Regions from separate parts of the Prochlorococcus sp. G5PB11 genome, predicted to be linked through region 1. Evidence: predicted binding sites of a transcription regulator. Region 1 holds the regulator's gene; the other holds the start of a gene.
What was found. Region 1 encodes NtcA, which controls nitrogen genes in cyanobacteria. Its sites were predicted from a motif close to GTANCNNNNGNTAC; they were not measured.

Region 1 (8,803 bases):
TTCCATCACAAGTTTCTACAGTCTCTTCTTCTTTTGGACAAGTTCTCATACAATATCTGGACTCATACAAATCTGAGCTAAGAGAACCGACATGGGACAAAAAACAGCACTTGGATCTTTGCTTAAATCCATTGGCAATTCTGGACAAGGAAAAGTTGTACCAGGATGGGGAGCAGTACCAGTAATGGCTTTTATAGGAATTTTGCTACTAGTTTTTCTAGTTATAATGCTCCAAATTTATAACCAATCACTTCTCCTACAAGGTTTTTCTGTCGACTGGAACGGCTGAATTGATTAAATTCTGAGTAGTTGAATTTTGCTCATGAATATTTTTGGGGTTGGTTTACCTGAAATAGCTGTTATTGCTGGATTAGCACTCGTTATTTTTGGTCCAAAACGTCTTCCTGAACTTGGAAGAACTATTGGTAAAACTCTCAAAGGTCTTCAAAGCGCCTCTACGGAATTTGAACGTGAAATCAAAAACGCCATGACAGAAGAAGAGTCTTCAAATGAAGACATTTTGGAGAAAGAAAACTAATTTCTCCAAAATTAAATAAATATATTTAACTTTTAGAATCAAAAAGATTCTATCTAATTGATATGTTGGGCAATAACATAAAATTACTAGTTGGTTTAGGAAATCCAGGAGTTGAGTACAAGAAAACTCGACATAATGTTGGTTTCATGGTTTTAGAAGAGATTTCAAAGAAAAATAATTGTAGCTTTCGTGAAAGCAAAAAATTATTTGGTAGGACTTGTGCTTATGGCTCAGGTATAGAACAAACAAGACTATTAATGCCTAATACATACATGAATGAAAGTGGAAAATCAGTCAGATCAGCAAAGGATTGGTTTAATTTTGAAAATCATCAATTAATAGTCTTAGTAGATGATATGGATCTACCTCTAGGGAAAATAAGAGTCCGCTCTAAGGGTAGTTCAGGCGGTCATAATGGATTAAAAAGTATCATCAAACATCTAGGGACTGCTGAGTTTAAGCGATTAAAGATTGGGATAGGGCCCCCAAGTGAGATTCAACAAGACAGAAAATCTAAAACTGTATCTCATGTCTTAGGTAGATTTTCAAAAGAAGAATTTATAGTATTAAATTTGATCATTCAGGAAATTATTAGTTGTATTGATTCAATCACATCAAACAATTGGGAAAATATAACTACTCGACTAAATTCTTACAAGCCTGAAAAATCATAACTGTTTGAGAATGAATAACAAACCATCCACTACTGCATATCTTCAAATTCATAAGCAATGCTTTAATCAAAAGAAGGTTGAAGGGATTGTTCGTGCAGGGGATTTCGAATGGAGTTTTATTTGGGCTTTTCACAGGGGACAACTTTTTGTAGAACCACCACTTGGAAGAGCCTTAATAAAAGATGCCTTAGAAAGGTATTTAGTAAAAGCTGATTACAAACTTGAGTCTGGCGGAGATTACATTTTTACAGTTAGGGCCAAATTTTAATATCTAGATTATCAGGCCAGATCAATGAAGATTTTAAAAAATCTTCCAATAAAATCAAAGCGACAATGGCATCAAGATTTTCAGGAGGGAAAAGGATTTCTTTCGGAAGCCAACGAATAAAATAATTTGGGGGCCAAATTTCCCAATATCGAAACCTTGCTCGTAAAGTTGATCCTTTTTCATTCACATAATTTAGATCAAAAAATTTTTTTCGTTTTAATTCATTCTTTATATACTTACAATTTGTTCCATCACCAATGATTATCTTACTGATATCATAATCTTCACTCCAAAACGAAACTAAATCAGAAAATTTATTTAACGAAGTTATCCCTGCTTCAATTACTTTTCTGGACTTAATATCAGCCAACAATAAGCCACATTTTTTATTACCTGGATCTATTGATATATAAAAACTCATTTAATTCTTGCTTCTAATAATTTCTTCTAAAGACTTTAGCTCTAATGATACAGAGACTTTATCTGCACTTTGATGAGTATCAACAGCTCTAGCAATTATTTGAAATTGTCCCTTTTTTTTACTAACTAGATACTTTCCTAAATTATTAATTTGATTAGCATTAATTTGCAACTCAGAACTTAACGATCCTCGTCGCCTAACCTCTGCCAAAGTTGAAGCCATTAAAAGATTAATCTTTTTACTAATCGATTCAGAGTCAGAATCAGATAAAGATATATTTTCTAAAGCAATAACCTCTCCTTTACTTGTAATAATTTTATTTAATGTGACCTCTGGAAATGCATAAACATAATTTTCACCTCTAAGTATATTTCCTGCTGATTTAATTCTAACAACCCAACTTCTGTTATCAGATATTTTACTCTCAAGCTTCTCAATATCATCTTTACGAACTAATAATATCCTTCTATAATTAGATTGATTTGTTTTTACTAAATTAAAAGCATAAAGATTAGCTTGCTGCAATAAACTTTCGATAATTTTTTTTATATCACTATTTTTATTTAATTTAATGGTCTTAGTTACTAAAGTCTGGCCACTAGTTATTACTACATTTCCACTTCTAAAAGCATATAAATTTTTTTCTAATTTTTTTAATTCTTTTTCACTATCTATAATCTTTTCTCGAATATCCTCTAATTGAAATAATCCGACCCTTAAATCTCTATCAAATACAATCATTGTTGCAAATGAAATAGCACTAATAATACTTCCAGTAAAAACAGTTATTAAAACAGCAGTACTTTTTGGTCTTAATTTAAAGATACTTAAACGAGCCTTACCAACTCTAGAACCTAAGCGATCTCCTAAAGTAGATAGTATTCCACCTAGGATTAATATTAAAAGAATTTTCAGCCAGACTGTCACAGAAAGAAAGAAGAAGTGGAATTAAGCAAACCTCCTAAACCTTAGTATGCAATGGCCTTCAATTAAATCTTTTTGCTAAGGCTATTGGATCGAATATAGTTATCTTTTTCCTATCTATTGCCAACAATGATGAACTTTTTAACTCACCAAGTAGTCGTGTAATAGTTACTCTGGTTGAACCAATAGCTTCAGCAATAGCTTGATGTGAAAGCCTTAAGTCAATTGTTACACCTTTTTCCCCAGGTACACCAAAGTCCCTGCACAAAACCAGCAAAAAACTGGCAAGCCGAGAAGACATATCTCTATGAGTTAAAGTTTCAATCATTGTCTCAGTTTGAAGTACTCGACTGGATAGACCTTGTAGAAGAAGCAAACCAACTGAAGCATCTTGCTCAATTGCATTCCTTACCGAAGTTGCGGGGGCCGCTACGAGTTCCACACGAGTAAATGCAACTGCATGATAAAAACGATCTGATCTATTCCCTGTCAATAAAGATAAAACTCCGAAAAGACTATTTTCCCTCAATAAAGCAACTGTAATTTCTTCACCCGTTTCATATACCCTGCTCAAGCGAACAGCACCACGCCTAATCAAGTAAACCCTTTCTGCTGGATCGCCAGGGAAAAAAATTGTTTTTGACCTATCTACGACTTCAGTAGAGACACCATCTAAAGACTTAATTACTTCCAACAAAGTGTTGGTTGGAGGCAAAGAATTTGATGATGAATTAACAGCCATATGGCTATTTTTTTGTTGGTTGAAACGGGTAAAGCCACGAAATGAAGTGACCATATTTAATTGATCGTTCTGAGAACATTAATAAGTTGTGAAAAAACGATATGTAGCCATGGCGACTTTTTTCACCCTTAATCCCCATCTCAATTTCTTTCCTCGTTCTGAATTCTACTATTTAAAATCCGCATGCTTAAAAATAAACTTGAAAAGTATTCAAAAAATTGGTCTATAGATTTAAACCCCTTCAAAGCTCCGAAGAATCTTAAAAGTTAAAAAATTTTACCTCATACACCACAGATAGTGTTCTTTGGTTGATTACAAATTTTAAAGCGCTAGATTAAAATTACGACGTTACGATCGAATTTGAGATGAATGCAGGATCAAGCATCAATGCTCAACGAGAGGATTTGTCACTAGCCAAAGGGCCTTCTCTTAGGGCTCTTCCAGATAGAAAACCTTTACAACTAGTTAAAACACAAGGCCAATTACAAATACACACCTCTCCTTTTAGAGGTAGTTTTTCTATTGTTCTAAGCGAGGCGCTACGATCTGCAGGCTTGGGAAGCAAAGTTTTAATATCTCAGTTCTTGAAAGGCGGAGTCAATCAAGGTCCCCATGGAGCAGTAAATCTTTGTGGTCGACTGGAGTGGTTAAGACCAGCTATTGAAACTTGCTTACCTGGAGAGTTGCCAGAAGAAAATTTATCTTTTAAGAAAAAACATGAAGAGAAAGCAATTAAAGAACTATGGGAATTTTGTAAAAAACGTATAGTTGAAAAAAAGTTAGACAAAATCGTACTTGATGAAATTGGTATGGCAATTAGCCTTGGTTTGATAGAAGAAACTGATTTGATTTCTATGATCAATAACCGCCCATCATCTACAGATATTATTCTTACGGGACAATCAATTCCTCCTAAAGTGATTGAGATGGCTGATCAAATTACCGAATTACGCTGCAATTAAATGTTAAAGAACGATCGTTGGATTTCACAGCAAGCTTCTTTAGGAATGCTTGAACCATTTCAAGAAAAACTAATAAGGCATCTTGAACCTGAATCAAAAAAATCACCTGTTTTAAGCTTTGGTTGCTCATCTTATGGATACGATTTGCGTCTATCCTCAAAAGAATTTTTGATTTTCAAACATGTTCCAGGAACAGTAATGAATCCAAAAAAATTTAATCCTGCGAATCTAGAACCTACCGATTTAAAAGAAGATCAGGATGGTAAATATTTTATTTTACCTGCTCACTCTTATGGTCTTGGAGTGGCATTAGAGAAAATGAAAGTCCCTCCAAATATTACTGTTATTTGTCTTGGCAAAAGTACTTATGCTCGCTTAGGAATAATTGTCAATACAACTCCTGCAGAAGCAAGCTGGGAAGGTCATCTAACACTTGAATTTAGTAACAGTTCTGGGGCGGACTGCAGGATTTATGCTGATGAAGGAATTTGTCAATTACTTTTCTTTGAAGGTGACCCTTGTGAGACTACTTATAACGATAGGCAAGGCAAATATCAACATCAACAAGAAAAAGTAACCTTAGCAAAAGTTTGAATATGAGTCTTGTTCAATTAATAACTTCTACACCAGATGCTGAGAAAAACATGGCATACATAGCCAGAGTTAGTAATCCAAAAAATCAAGATAATGAAGACTTTAGTAAATTATTGGCATATTGCATCAAAAATGAACATTGGAGTGTGTTTGAGCAAGCTTATATGACTTTACAAATAGAAACCACAAGAGGAATTGCAGCACAAATATTGAGACATCGATCATTTACTTTTCAAGAATTCTCGCAACGTTATGCAGATAGTAGAGCTCTTGGAGAAATACCTCTACCTGAATTGAGAAGGCAAGATAATAAAAATAGACAAAATTCAATTTCAGATTTATCAGAAAAAATTATAAATCAATTTAATGAAAAGATAAAACGTCAATTCAATCTAAATAAACAACTTTATGAAGAAATGCTAGAAGCAGGAATAGCAAAAGAATGTGCGAGATTTGTACTTCCACTTGCTACACCAACTAGGATTTACATGACAGGTTCATGTCGTTCTTGGATTCATTACATAAATCTACGAACTGGCCATGGGACCCAAAAAGAACATATGGATATTGCACAAGAGTGCAAAAATATTTTTTCGAAAGAATACCCAGTGGTTTCATCAGCTTTAAATTGGCTCAATTAACTATGGTTTCTTGGAGCTTCAGTTTTAATAATGTTATTAAAACTCTCCTCCTTAGAGAAAAATTCTGATGACAAATTGCTTGAGTTTGATTCTTTAGTAAAAGATGGTAATTTTGAATTATTAATTAAAGAGATAAATATTTCATTAAGTTCATTATATTTTCTAACCCCTAATGAAACCCCCTTCATAACACCTTTCTCATCAAAAAAAATCAGCTTAGGAATACCATTAACATCATATTGTTCAATCAAATCAATCCATCTAGAATTATCAACATTCAGTAAAACAATGTCGACTTTATTGTCATTTTGTTTTTTTGCATCAATCATATCTGGAGCCATCTCCTTACAAGCTTCACACCAATCTGCATAAAATTCAAAAACTGTAGGTTTTCCATTTGACAAGGCATTTTCAGGTAATAGGGAGTTTTTAGCTAATTGATCAAGCATTGCATTTTCTTTAAAACCATTGCGAATAAAGAGTAAAGCAATCACTAGAAAAAAACTTAGAAAAGCTAAAAAATATTTTTGAAAATTACTAAGGTCTTTGCCTGCACTAGTATTATCTTTCATAATAGATAAGCATTCCTATAGTTAATTATATATAAAATTCTTGAATTCAAAAAGCATATGATTATATTAATTATAAATCACCTTAATTTATGAATAGAACACTATTTCTAATATACATTGCTCTATATATTGGCAAATTCTGCTTAAGAACAAATGATTCCCTGTCTGTTGTTACCTCGTAGGGATTTTTTTCAAGCCATTTTAATCCTTTTAAAATTTTTCTATCAAAATAAATACTCTCATCAATAATATTAGTCATATATTCAATCAGTTTATATATATCGCTTTGTATGAATAGTTCACCATCATTACTTATAGATCGTGCAATCGAATTTAGAAGACTTCTTGTTAAGACTCTCCTTTTAAGATGTTTTCGTTTAAACCACGGATCTGGGAATTGAATAGAAACTCTTTTTAATTGATTAAGATCTAAATCTGATAACCATTCATCTAAGCTAATATTCACATTGCAATATAGGAATTTTAAATTTAACAATCCCAATTGTTTTCTTTTTCTTTCAGATGAACTAACAAGAGGTTCTCTTATCTCAAGTCCTAAAAAATTCCAATTGGGATATTTTGATGCCAATTCTATTAAGAATTCTCCTTTAGCAGAACCAATATCTAAATGAATTGGGTGATGAGAATTCTTGAAAAGAACAGACTTACTTGGCAGTGATAAAGGTAACTGAAAAAAATGGCTTAGAGGATTTACATGCTGTCTCACAAATGAAGCCTGATATTAATAAATCAAAGTTATATCCTAGCAAGTTAACTTCAAATTCCTGATCAAAGTCTCAAGAAGATAAACTATATTATTTATTTGCTACTAATCGTCAATAAAAATATAGAATAAATTCGATTTCTGAGTCAGGTTTTTTCTATGAATATAGAGAAAGATCTTTAATAATTGGGAATAAAGATGAAAAAAATAGATAAAGGCTGATAATACATATGAATGAGATTATTGTCTTGACTGAACCTCAATTCCAAATTCTAGTTTGGCTCTCATATCGTATTGCAGCCACTTTTGCATTTGGTCTGCCTTTGTTTCTCTTTATTTGGGCAAAAATTTCCAATTCAAGCTCTATTGATCGATTGTTATCAATTTATTGGAAAGTTTCTAGTCTTTACGCAATAAATATTCTGTTTCTAAGTAGTGAGAGCCAATTAGGCCTATTCATATCTCTAATCTCACCAATACTAATGATTGCTTCTATTTGGTTTTGGGTTGATCTCAATGAAGAAATTGATGAAATGTATATATACAACCCAATTTCATTAACAACAAGAATTTGGCGTTGGAGCTTATCCTTCTGGGGAATTTTAAATACTGGACTTCATATTATTAGTTGGAGATGTTTAAATTCAATAACAGAAAACTATTGCGATACTTGGAGAGAAATCCCATACAATACATTTATTACAACAAAAATCATTATAAAATTTATTTTAGATGGTAATTGGACTACAACTTTAGCTACATTTTTCGCATATCTAGCTCTGATACTATATCTAATAGGTTTACTACAATGGCTTGTGATCCAATTCCCAAAAAATGGACGTTTTGCAGGTAAGTTTTAGACAATAATTAATTTATATTTAAATAGCCAACACTACTTTTTCACATCTAGTGCAAATCTTTGGATGGTTTTGATTTTGGCTCATTTTAACTTCGTAATGCCAACATCTTTCACATTTAAATCCATTGGCTTTAGCAATATCCACTGATGCAATATCATTATCTTCACTGACTAAAACCTCAGCCCAAGGCTCTCCCCCAATTTGAAAAGATGAAACAAGGAACCAATCTCTCAAGACATCAACCTCGTTAGATTCACTTAAAGATAACCATTCGATAGCATCTTTAACTTTTTCATCAAAGATATCAACTCTTACTGAAGCTTCTAAAGAGGAACCTAATTCTTGATTATTTCGACAGCTTTCCAACATACGATTAATAACTGTTCTAAGTTTGCGTAATTCAGCAACATGAATATTAAGACTATTATTTCGCCACGAGTCAGGGACTTTAGGCCATCCTCTTTGAAAAACGGAGTTTTCCTCTAAACTATATGGAATGTTTTGCCAAATATCCTCTGCCATATGACATAAAACAGGTGCAATTAAGCCAGATATTTTCTCAATAACCAAGGATAAAACTGTCTGACAACTTCTTCTTCTAAAGTCAGTTTTAGAGCTCACATACAACCTATCTTTTGCTATATCTAAGTAAAAATTTGATAGATCAACTACACAAAAATTCTGAATTGTTTGGAAAAACTTAGAGAATTCGAAATTGGAGTACGCGTCGGTTATCTCATCAATCACTTCAGCTGTTCTATTCAACATCCATTGATCTAATAATGGTAGGTTTAAAATATCAATGGAATCTTTTCTGTAATCAAAATCATAGAGATTTCCTAATAGATACCGAGACGTATTTCGAACCTTGCGATAAACGTCA
Region 2 (8,803 bases), 720 kb from region 1:
TTATCTCCAAATGAGATGACTCCGTACATAAAAAAAATTCAACAGAAATTTGATGAAGCACTAATGTTTTTAGTTAAAAATGGTTTTCACCAAGCCACAAAAGGGCTTTTACAAGACATCGAAAACGCTAACGATAAAATAAAAAAATAACTAACATCCTCCCAACCGATGGAAGCGAAAACAACAACGTCTGTAGGGACAAAAGTAAAATGGTAAACATATACATCATCTAAGATTCACTAACCCTTTACATGGCAACTGAAATCACTGTTTTAGACTTCAAGCTTAGTAATACTTTTTCAGAGTATTGCACTCATATGAATGCGCCAGAGCAGCAGGCGATGTTTAAAGAAATGGGTGTTAAAATTTTTTATATCGGCGAAAGTATAGGAGACTCTAAAAGAGCAACTGTTATGTTTGAAGGAGCAGAGAATGTTTTATATAACATTTTTATCAGTCCGGAAACAAAGCCTATTGTTGAGGCCTCTGGTCATATTTATGAAGAAACCAAAATCACAAGATGGATAAACAATTGTCCTAACTGCTAATTTTAACGTGTTAAAGCTCGTCAAGAAAATTTATCTGAAATCATAGGTATTGAATGTTTTTTGCCATCTGGGCTTACATAGATATTCTCTTTCCCATATTCCGTATAAATGATTTTTTCAAAATGAGTCCCCTTTGGAAGATGTAAAAAATATTTTTCTGCTCTGTTCATTTTATTTATACATTTATTTAAAAATAACTAGCATTTTTCCCAACGACAACAAATTGATTGTTTTATGAAAGTTTTGGTGGCTAACAATTTAATTTTTCTAAAGCAGTTAATAATCTTCCCACTCTAGCTCCATTAACTCCAAGATCTCCACCACCATATCTTGATGCCGATTTGATTTGAATCTTCTTATCCATTTTTAAAATCTCCAAGTCGTCTGGAAATCTGAAAATCAAACTTCGACAAACTCCTTTCCAATATCTATCATTAGCCTCTAAAACTTTGGTTCTAGGAATTTTCTGGGCAATCCCAATAAGTTGTTCAAAGGTCTTGTCAACATCTTCAAATTCTTTTTGAAAAAAAACGCAATTAAGCGGATTTAAACAGGGACTAAGACCTGATTTAAGATCTGGCATATTTTCTATGAGTTCACATATTGACCATGAGAAAAGTTTATCCCCCCTTTGGTCTTGTTTTTCAGAAATTTATTACTAAGTGATGTCTAGTTCTCCCTACCTAAAATGATCGTGCTAAAACTTACCATCGATTAAATTTTTATAAAACTATTTTTTAGCATGAAGCGATTAGATAAAACAGGGATGATGATGATTGTCTTTAGTGTGGCCTCAACACTTCCTTATCAGTTTCATTATCTCTCTTCTATAAGTTAAAAAAGGTTAATTACTCTCTCTATAGATAGTACTAATTAAAGGTCTATTGATTAAAGGCGGCTCATTTCCATATCCAATCCAAATAAAACCAATAATTTCCTCCTCACTTGAATTTATTTGTGCGATTTGATAGGTATTAGGATCTTTGGTGATTTTTCCTGTTGACCACTTGCAACCAACATCATCGGCGACAAGTGAAAGTGACAGGTTTTGAATCGCGCAAGCACAAGCAGCATAATCTTCGAGTTTTTGAGCTTGATTATCAGTACATACTTGAGTGGCAATAAGCAAATGGGAAGGGTTAAGCATTTTTTCCTTTATTTTTCTTAAACTAGATTCATCTATTGACTTATCACCAAACTTCAGAGTCAGCTGTAATTGATATAGAAGTTCCCGTTTTTTTATCCCAATGTTGGTAAAACGCCATGGGAAAGTCCTTCTGTGGCAGGGTGCCTGATTAGCTGCAACTATTGATTTTTGAATTACTTCGCTAGGAACACTTTTTTGGGAAAAGATATGAATGGTCCTTCGTTTTTTAATTGCTTCAGCTATTTCCATGATTTTTTCTTGATGTTATTAACTACAGTATTAGCAATAGTGAAAATTTTAAAAGAAGTTTAGTTTAGAGACCTGTATAAAGAAAAGGCGTTTAAATCATCTCCAGATTGAAACTAACATTAAAAAAAAAAAAAAAAAAAATTATTAGTTGAAAATCACTTATTAAGCAACTTTGTCAAGAATTACATTTGATGGTTTTGAAAATAACGAGACGACTTGGCCCATAGGTGTCTTGAATACGCGTTCGACAATTTCTCCATTATTTATAATTACCCTCGTATTCAAAGACCCAGAAGGTAGATTTACAGATCTTTTTTTTAGAAGAATTTCTAGCTCTGGATAGTGATCATTAGGTTTAAGAACCTCTTTTAACTCAGGATGTAGATCTAAGATTGCGTCATCAAAGGCCTTAAACTTTTTAGTTAAAACCATACTTTGAGAAAGCTGTTACTTATAACTTGTAACCTACTGATCTCATGACGTAAAGGGTATTTGAACTAAGATATGGATAAACTTAATAAGACTTTAAATAAAGCTTTAATAAGCAATGAATAAATTCATAAAATAAGTTTTACTGATAGCTAAAAGTGAAAAATAGTCATTAATATCTAGTAGCATCGATCACTCGCTGTTCATGATGAGAAATAGACGTTACTTCAGGACTTCTGTCATTTAAAACTGACTGTGTAAAAACAGTAATAGCTGCAATACTTGGTGTAATAGGTAAAAACACGAACAATGCCAACACTCTACTGTTAGGTTTAAATAATCTTTGCATTAATAAATAAAGGATTTAATTATCATTCTTAATAACTTTTAGGTGATTTGCGTGTTCGGTTTCCCTTGAATAAAGCTATTAGTTTGACCTGTAATACCATCTAAACACCTTTGGTCGTTTCCAGAGCATTGTATAAATAGCTTCAAGTGCCTTTTGAGTTTTAGGTAGCTTGCAACTAGGCCATGACTGTTGAGTAATCATTGTGATTATTTCGGAGTCATTATTATTTCTACATCGGATGCCACCTATAAAACCAGAGTAATAAAACTTAGGCCAAAATACATAGAACCAAAAATATAACTCAGCTAGATATTTTTGGGGCAAATGAGCATAAAAAAAGAGGCAATTAATGCCTCTTTTAGTTCACCTTTAAATTACTTTTGGTATGTATTACCTCTGTAAGTTAAGGATGCTTGCATCTGCTTTTTAGCTTCTGCCTGCCTAGATGTGTAGACGTTACTTCTGTAACTAAGTTCTACAACTTTTTTTGGAGTAGCTTCTTTATGTTGAAGGTACTCTTTGCCTCTGTAAGTAAGAACAGTCATTGCTCTTCCTCGTAGTGCTCAAGACCCCGTTCCATGTCTCGAGTCTTACTGCAGCTTAAAATTCAGCTGAACGTGTAACAAAAATAACAGAAATTATCTATAAAAGATGTTCCTCATGATACATAAAACATTGAATTAAGTAGTGTTAACCGAAATAGTTGCATTTCTTACTAAAAAGCCCCCTTAAATCACTAAAAAAGTTAATTATGTATCCTATTCTTTTTCCTTCTTAAACTAAACCAACCTTCCCCTTTCCCCTCTTCTTACAAAAGTAATTAAAGAACAAAAAAAGGATCCTAATATGGCATAGATTATGAAAGTAATTACGCCTTAAAACCAGATGAAGCAATATTTAGAAAAATTGAATCAAATGCTTCCATAACACTTCAAGAAGGTAAACCATTCAGTAGCCACACAAAAGCCTCGTTATTTAATACCCAGTTTCTAAAAACTACTATCACTATTAAATTGATCAAAAGAAGCACGAATAAACGAAGTTTTGGATCCTCTATCCCCATAAATCTATTGTAATTTAATTTTTGTTAGGCAAAACCAGTTACAAAGATGTTAACAATTATGGGGCTAGAGGAAGTTGGTAAGGAGTTAATAGAGTATGTATGATTTTCAATCCGCTTTAAAAGGCCTACCACCTTTACTTAAATAATCCATATATTTATCAGATTCTTTGAGGTAATAATTCCTGCTTTGACCAATATATCTAGCTTCAATTAAGAGATCCGTAACTTCAGGCCAAAAAGATTCAGGGACCAACTCAAGAGGGTTAATTGCACTTGGATTCCAATTTAACTCAGTCAAAAATAGAAACCAAATCGACTTGCAATTAATGAAATCAGATAAACAATCTGAATTAAAATTATTCATTTATAAATTGCACTGATTGAGCTGTTTTATCAGCTTTAATTCTTGCCTCATCGATGGTTTCTGCATTTGCTACGGCTACTCCCATTCGACGACCTTCAGTAGAGCTTGGCTTGCCAAATATAAATACACCTGTATTCGGTTGACTTAAGGCATCTTCAAGTCCCGTAAAAGCTATGTTTGAAGTTTTCTGGGAAGCCAAAATCACTCTGCTCGCAGAAGCTTCATGACAAACTATTTCTGGAATTGGGATACCTAAAACAGCTCTGAGGTGTAATTCAAACTCATTTAAATTTTGGCTAATCAAAGTTACTAAGCCTGTGTCATGTGGTCTTGGTGACAGCTCTGAAAAAATCACCTCCTCGCCCTTAATAAAAAATTCAACGCCAAACAAACCAACTCCACCAAGATTATCAGTAACACATTTGGCTATCTTCTGAGCCTTATCTAAAACACTTTCAGTTAATGTAGCTGGTTGCCAACTACATTGATAATCTCCATTCTTTTGCTCGTGTCCTATCGGTTCACAAAATAATGTTTTACCATTAAATTGTCTAATAGTTAATAAAGTAATTTCTAAATCAAAATCAATAAATTCCTCTAATATAATTTTATTTGATTTACCTCTTGATTTTTCAATAGCCAAATTCCAAGCCTGGACTAAATCATTTTTATTATTAACTAAGCTTTGTCCTTTACCTGAAGAACTCATAACTGGCTTAATTAATAAAGGATAACCAATCGCATCTGCACAAAAATTAAGCTCGGATTGACTCATCGCATAACTAAATTTTGCAGTTCTTATATTTAATTCGTTAGCAGCTAAATCTCTGATTTTATCTCTATTCATAGTTATTGCAGTAGCTCTAGCATTTGGTATTACTGTTATTTTTTGTTCGATTTCTTTTAATACATCTACTGCAAGAGCCTCAATTTCAGGAATAATTATATCAGGATTACATTTATATATCACTTCTTTTAATTCACTACCATTATTCATATTTAATACCTCAACTTGATCAGCTATCTGCATAGCTGGCGCATCATTATATCTGTCACATGCAATAACATAACAACCTAATCTTTTTGCTGCGATTGCCACCTCTTTCCCTAATTCTCCGCTACCTAAAAGCATTATTTTCTTTGGAAAAACGTTCATAATCATATCTATAGGTCAAAAATATAAATTAATATAATATCTCTTAATCAGAATTGATAATAAAAAAAAGAAGTAGAAATTAACAGAGACACTGAAAGGGAAAAATTATTCTTAGTACAACAGAGCGCTTTTTATTGATGGATAAAATCAATTGATCATTCGCGATGGTGTTCGACTCAATAAGATAAAAGAATGATATTCCCACCACAACAAGTAATTTTTGGATAACTACTTTTGAGTACTGCAATGGTATTGATTTTGGACATTAGGTAGAACCGTTTTGAAAACAATGAAAACAAGCTTAAAAAAGCAATTTCTAATCCAAAAACCATATCTAATTTTTCACGTTAGTCCTATAAATAGCTGATTAGTTATACAAGCTCTTTACGAGTGGAGAAAAGTTAGTTAAAAGGAATAAATAACTTCGACTTATTTATTGGAATGGTTACCAAGAAGAAAATTAAAGACTTCAAGGATTTGGATCAGTTCCCAGATTTAAAAGAAGCTCTAGTACCAGCTATTATGACATTGCCTTCAGGTTCAATGAATACTAGAGTAATCGTTACTAAAGGCAAAATTGTAGAGAGAATTTATAAAACACCAAAAGGTGAAATTATATCTCTTTTCGCAAGTGACTTATCGGAACAAGCTGCCTAAATTTTCTTGTTAAAATTAATTATTTTTATTTCTCCATAAAAAGGGTTAGATCATATTGACAGCACAACAAGAAAAGATAGCAAAGAAAACATCCATTATTGAGCAGATCAGTAATCCTAGTCTATTGTTTTTAATTGATCAATGTCTTCTAAAGAAGAAATCCTGTCCATCCTAGAAGCCTTTGCCTCAACAGAGAGAATGGGATCATTCTTTTTAGACAATGCAACCCCCGACTTTTTATTTATAAGACCAAGCGGAAATCGCATTGACGCGAAAGGTTTTCAAGAGATGTGGTCCTAAGGAGATCTTGTATTACAAAGCGCAGAAGTCACAAAGGTGCACAAATTTGAACTCTTAGGTTCATATGCTTCAATTTGCGTTTTCACCCTAGGTTCAAAATTTACTTATAAAGGGACTCAAATGATGACCTCCCTACAGTAACATCTATTTTTAAAAAGATTGATGAGAAACAGAAAGTAGCGTGGATGCAAAGATCTTCAGGCCAGTCAGATATGATTTTGTGGAACGACTAATTTATATTTCCTTCTTAATGGTTAAGTATTCGTAAGTTCTATTTATATCCTTACGTCTGAAGTAATCATTGAACAAGATAGATAATTTAAAAGAAAAACAGTATTAGTCGTAAATGCAAGAAAAGCCAAATGTTGAAGAGCTGACTGCAGATTCAATGACATTGCTCTTAATTAGAGCCCAAAAGCTAGCAAAATGAAATTACTAGCAAATTCTCAAGAGTTTAGAGAATGGCTTATTGGTAGTTGCAAAGTAGAAGATATATTGATCCTAGATACAAGAATCAAATAGTAATAACTACATCCAGTTGATAATCATCAATATTACTGAATTAATTTACATTGCGTTAATCAGACAAAAAACAAATAAAAAAGGCCTCTTCCATAATGACAGAGAAGAGGCTTGTTTTTATTTGACTTGAAAGGTAGGACTATACAATTCCAGGGACGATCCAGCCTGTTATTCCGTAGTTAATCACAGCTGCAAAGAAGCCCATCATCGCAAGACGACCATTCATCTGCTCTGCTGTTTTCCAATAATTAGTTGCTTTGTTCATTACACGAAACCTGGGATGATTTGACCAGTTGTGGCATAAGCACCAACAAGAGCGATGCAACCAAATAATGCTGCATAGCCGTTAAGTCTTTCTGCAGTTACCTTTTCAGGATCAATGTTTCTGTTGCTGTTGTTTTGAGTAGTCATTAAACGACACCTGGAATGAGTTGACCGGTTGTTAGGTAGATACCTGTTAGTAGAACGAATGCCATCATGGCTGGTCTGCCGATGCTTCTTTCTAGAATTGTTTTGTTAGATGGTTGCATTGTTATTGGTAGTTATTGATTTAGAAAATTCCAGGAATGATTTGACCTGTAGTGAAGTAAGCACCTAAAAGACTGATCATTCCGATCATTGCCCAACGGCCATTTGTCTTTTCTGCTTCTTCTGGGTAGCTGGTGTAGTCCTCTACAAGCTGAGGCTGTGTTTCACGAGCAAAGATGTTTTGCTTGCCGTACTCAGTGATTACCTGAGATGAGGTTGAACTTGTCATTACTGGAATTGAGTTGATGTGAACAAATGTAAAGTATGAATTTTTCAAATGAAAGATACGGTCGGGTACGGCTTACTCACTTTATGAAGATCTTAAAGTCGATTTTAAATAAAAAATTCCAATGAAGATTACTTAGTGAATTAAATACAGAATTGCTAAATCCTGATTAGATTCTGCGACTTTCCTTCTTAAAAAAGTTAATGCCTCATCATTCATACTTGACTCAGCGATCATTTTTTCGGCTTCATTGATACCATGCTCAAGATTTTTAATTTTTAATTGAAGAATTTCCCTATCTTTTTTGCACTGCTCAAGTGTGAAGTCGTCAATCATTTTTGTAAATATTCAAACCGCTAATTTTTTTAGCTAGTTTAATAAGTCAAACAAAGTGTTTAAAAATTTTAATCTAGAGTTTAGCGTTTTACTACCAAATTCTTTTTGTTGTTGTTTGAGAATGGCTTGGCCGTCAACTCCTAATGCTGAAGAAATAAATTTATGATCTTCTGAAATCAACGTATTAACCATCTCATCGTCAATCTCAACGTGAAATTGCATCCCATATGCTAACGAACCAATGCTAAATAGTTGCTCCTTACACCTATAACTACTAGCGATGAGCTCTGCAGAATTAGGCAATAAAATTCTATCTCCATGCCAATGCAAAACAGGGAAAGGTTGACTTAAAAATGCTGTCAGTTTGCTTTTATGTTCTAGTGAATGCGGAAAAATACAGTCCCACCCGATTTCAGCTAATGGTTGACGAGATGTCTCCTCCTGAAGCAATTCGACATCACCACCAGCTGCATAGGCTAAGAGCTGAGCTCCCAAACATACTCCTATTAATCCAACACCTTGATTTAAGGCTTCTTTTATTAAGCGAACTTCTTCGATAAGCCATCGATAAGTTGAAGTTCCAATGTCTCTAATACCCATGGGTCCACCCAACACCAAAAGTAAATCACCATTACTAAGTACAGGAAGAGAGTCTCCTAAATCCAAGCGGAAAATGGAAACACTAAATCCTCTTTCCTCAGCAATATTTACAAAAAGTCCAGGCCCCTCGCGTTCTAAATGCTGAAGAACAAGTAAACGACTCATAAATAAATTAAAAATCTACATTTTCATTTGGAGTAAAAACAGAGCAATACAATTTGATGAATAGCTCTGCCTCCTTTTCATCTTTACCATCATATTTAAGTTTGAGGTCTTCTATTGCTACTAAAGCAGTTTTCTCTTTCAACCTATATCTTGCACAAGTATCT

Region 2: the regulator NtcA is predicted to act here: its motif matches at 3,376-3,389, upstream of AC6EI0_RS02660 (DUF4278 domain-containing protein).

The regions. Positions count from the first base shown of each region.
Region 1 is NZ_CM186287.1:1,622,154-1,630,956, reverse strand. It holds gene psbH (photosystem II reaction center phosphoprotein PsbH) at 92-289, shown strand; gene AC6EI0_RS09425 (TatA/E family twin arginine-targeting protein translocase) at 323-538, shown strand; gene pth (aminoacyl-tRNA hydrolase) at 601-1,212, shown strand; gene AC6EI0_RS09415 (DUF3146 family protein) at 1,223-1,480, shown strand; gene AC6EI0_RS09410 (RuvC family protein) at 1,464-1,901, opposite strand; gene AC6EI0_RS09405 (DUF3084 domain-containing protein) at 1,902-2,828, opposite strand; gene ntcA (global nitrogen regulator NtcA) at 2,887-3,621, opposite strand; gene AC6EI0_RS09395 (cob(I)yrinic acid a,c-diamide adenosyltransferase) at 3,933-4,529, shown strand; gene dcd (dCTP deaminase) at 4,530-5,123, shown strand; gene thyX (FAD-dependent thymidylate synthase) at 5,126-5,764, shown strand; gene AC6EI0_RS09380 (thioredoxin domain-containing protein) at 5,761-6,336, opposite strand; gene trmB (tRNA (guanosine(46)-N7)-methyltransferase TrmB) at 6,419-7,063, opposite strand; gene AC6EI0_RS09370 (DUF3177 family protein) at 7,309-7,920, shown strand; gene ileS (isoleucine--tRNA ligase) at 7,939-8,803, opposite strand, start outside.
Region 2 is NZ_CM186287.1:451,014-459,816, forward strand. It holds gene AC6EI0_RS02630 (hypothetical protein) at 1-150, shown strand, start outside; gene AC6EI0_RS02635 (DUF3764 family protein) at 252-548, shown strand; gene AC6EI0_RS02640 (DUF1499 domain-containing protein) at 799-1,131, opposite strand; gene AC6EI0_RS02645 (nitroreductase family protein) at 1,393-1,944, opposite strand; gene AC6EI0_RS02650 (hypothetical protein) at 2,107-2,376, opposite strand; gene AC6EI0_RS02655 (hypothetical protein) at 2,546-2,722, opposite strand; gene AC6EI0_RS02660 (DUF4278 domain-containing protein) at 3,097-3,267, opposite strand; gene AC6EI0_RS02665 (hypothetical protein) at 3,892-4,149, opposite strand; gene purT (formate-dependent phosphoribosylglycinamide formyltransferase) at 4,142-5,305, opposite strand; gene AC6EI0_RS02675 (hypothetical protein) at 5,747-5,962, shown strand; partial or broken gene AC6EI0_RS02680 (DUF3804 family protein) at 6,161-6,495, shown strand; gene AC6EI0_RS02685 (high light inducible protein) at 6,924-7,049, opposite strand; gene AC6EI0_RS02690 (high light inducible protein) at 7,049-7,195, opposite strand; gene AC6EI0_RS02695 (high light inducible protein) at 7,195-7,314, opposite strand; gene AC6EI0_RS02700 (CAB/ELIP/HLIP family chlorophyll-binding protein) at 7,335-7,541, opposite strand; gene AC6EI0_RS02705 (hypothetical protein) at 7,674-7,874, opposite strand; gene AC6EI0_RS02710 (type 1 glutamine amidotransferase) at 7,908-8,639, opposite strand; gene AC6EI0_RS02715 (non-structural protein (NS2)-like protein) at 8,647-8,803, opposite strand, start outside.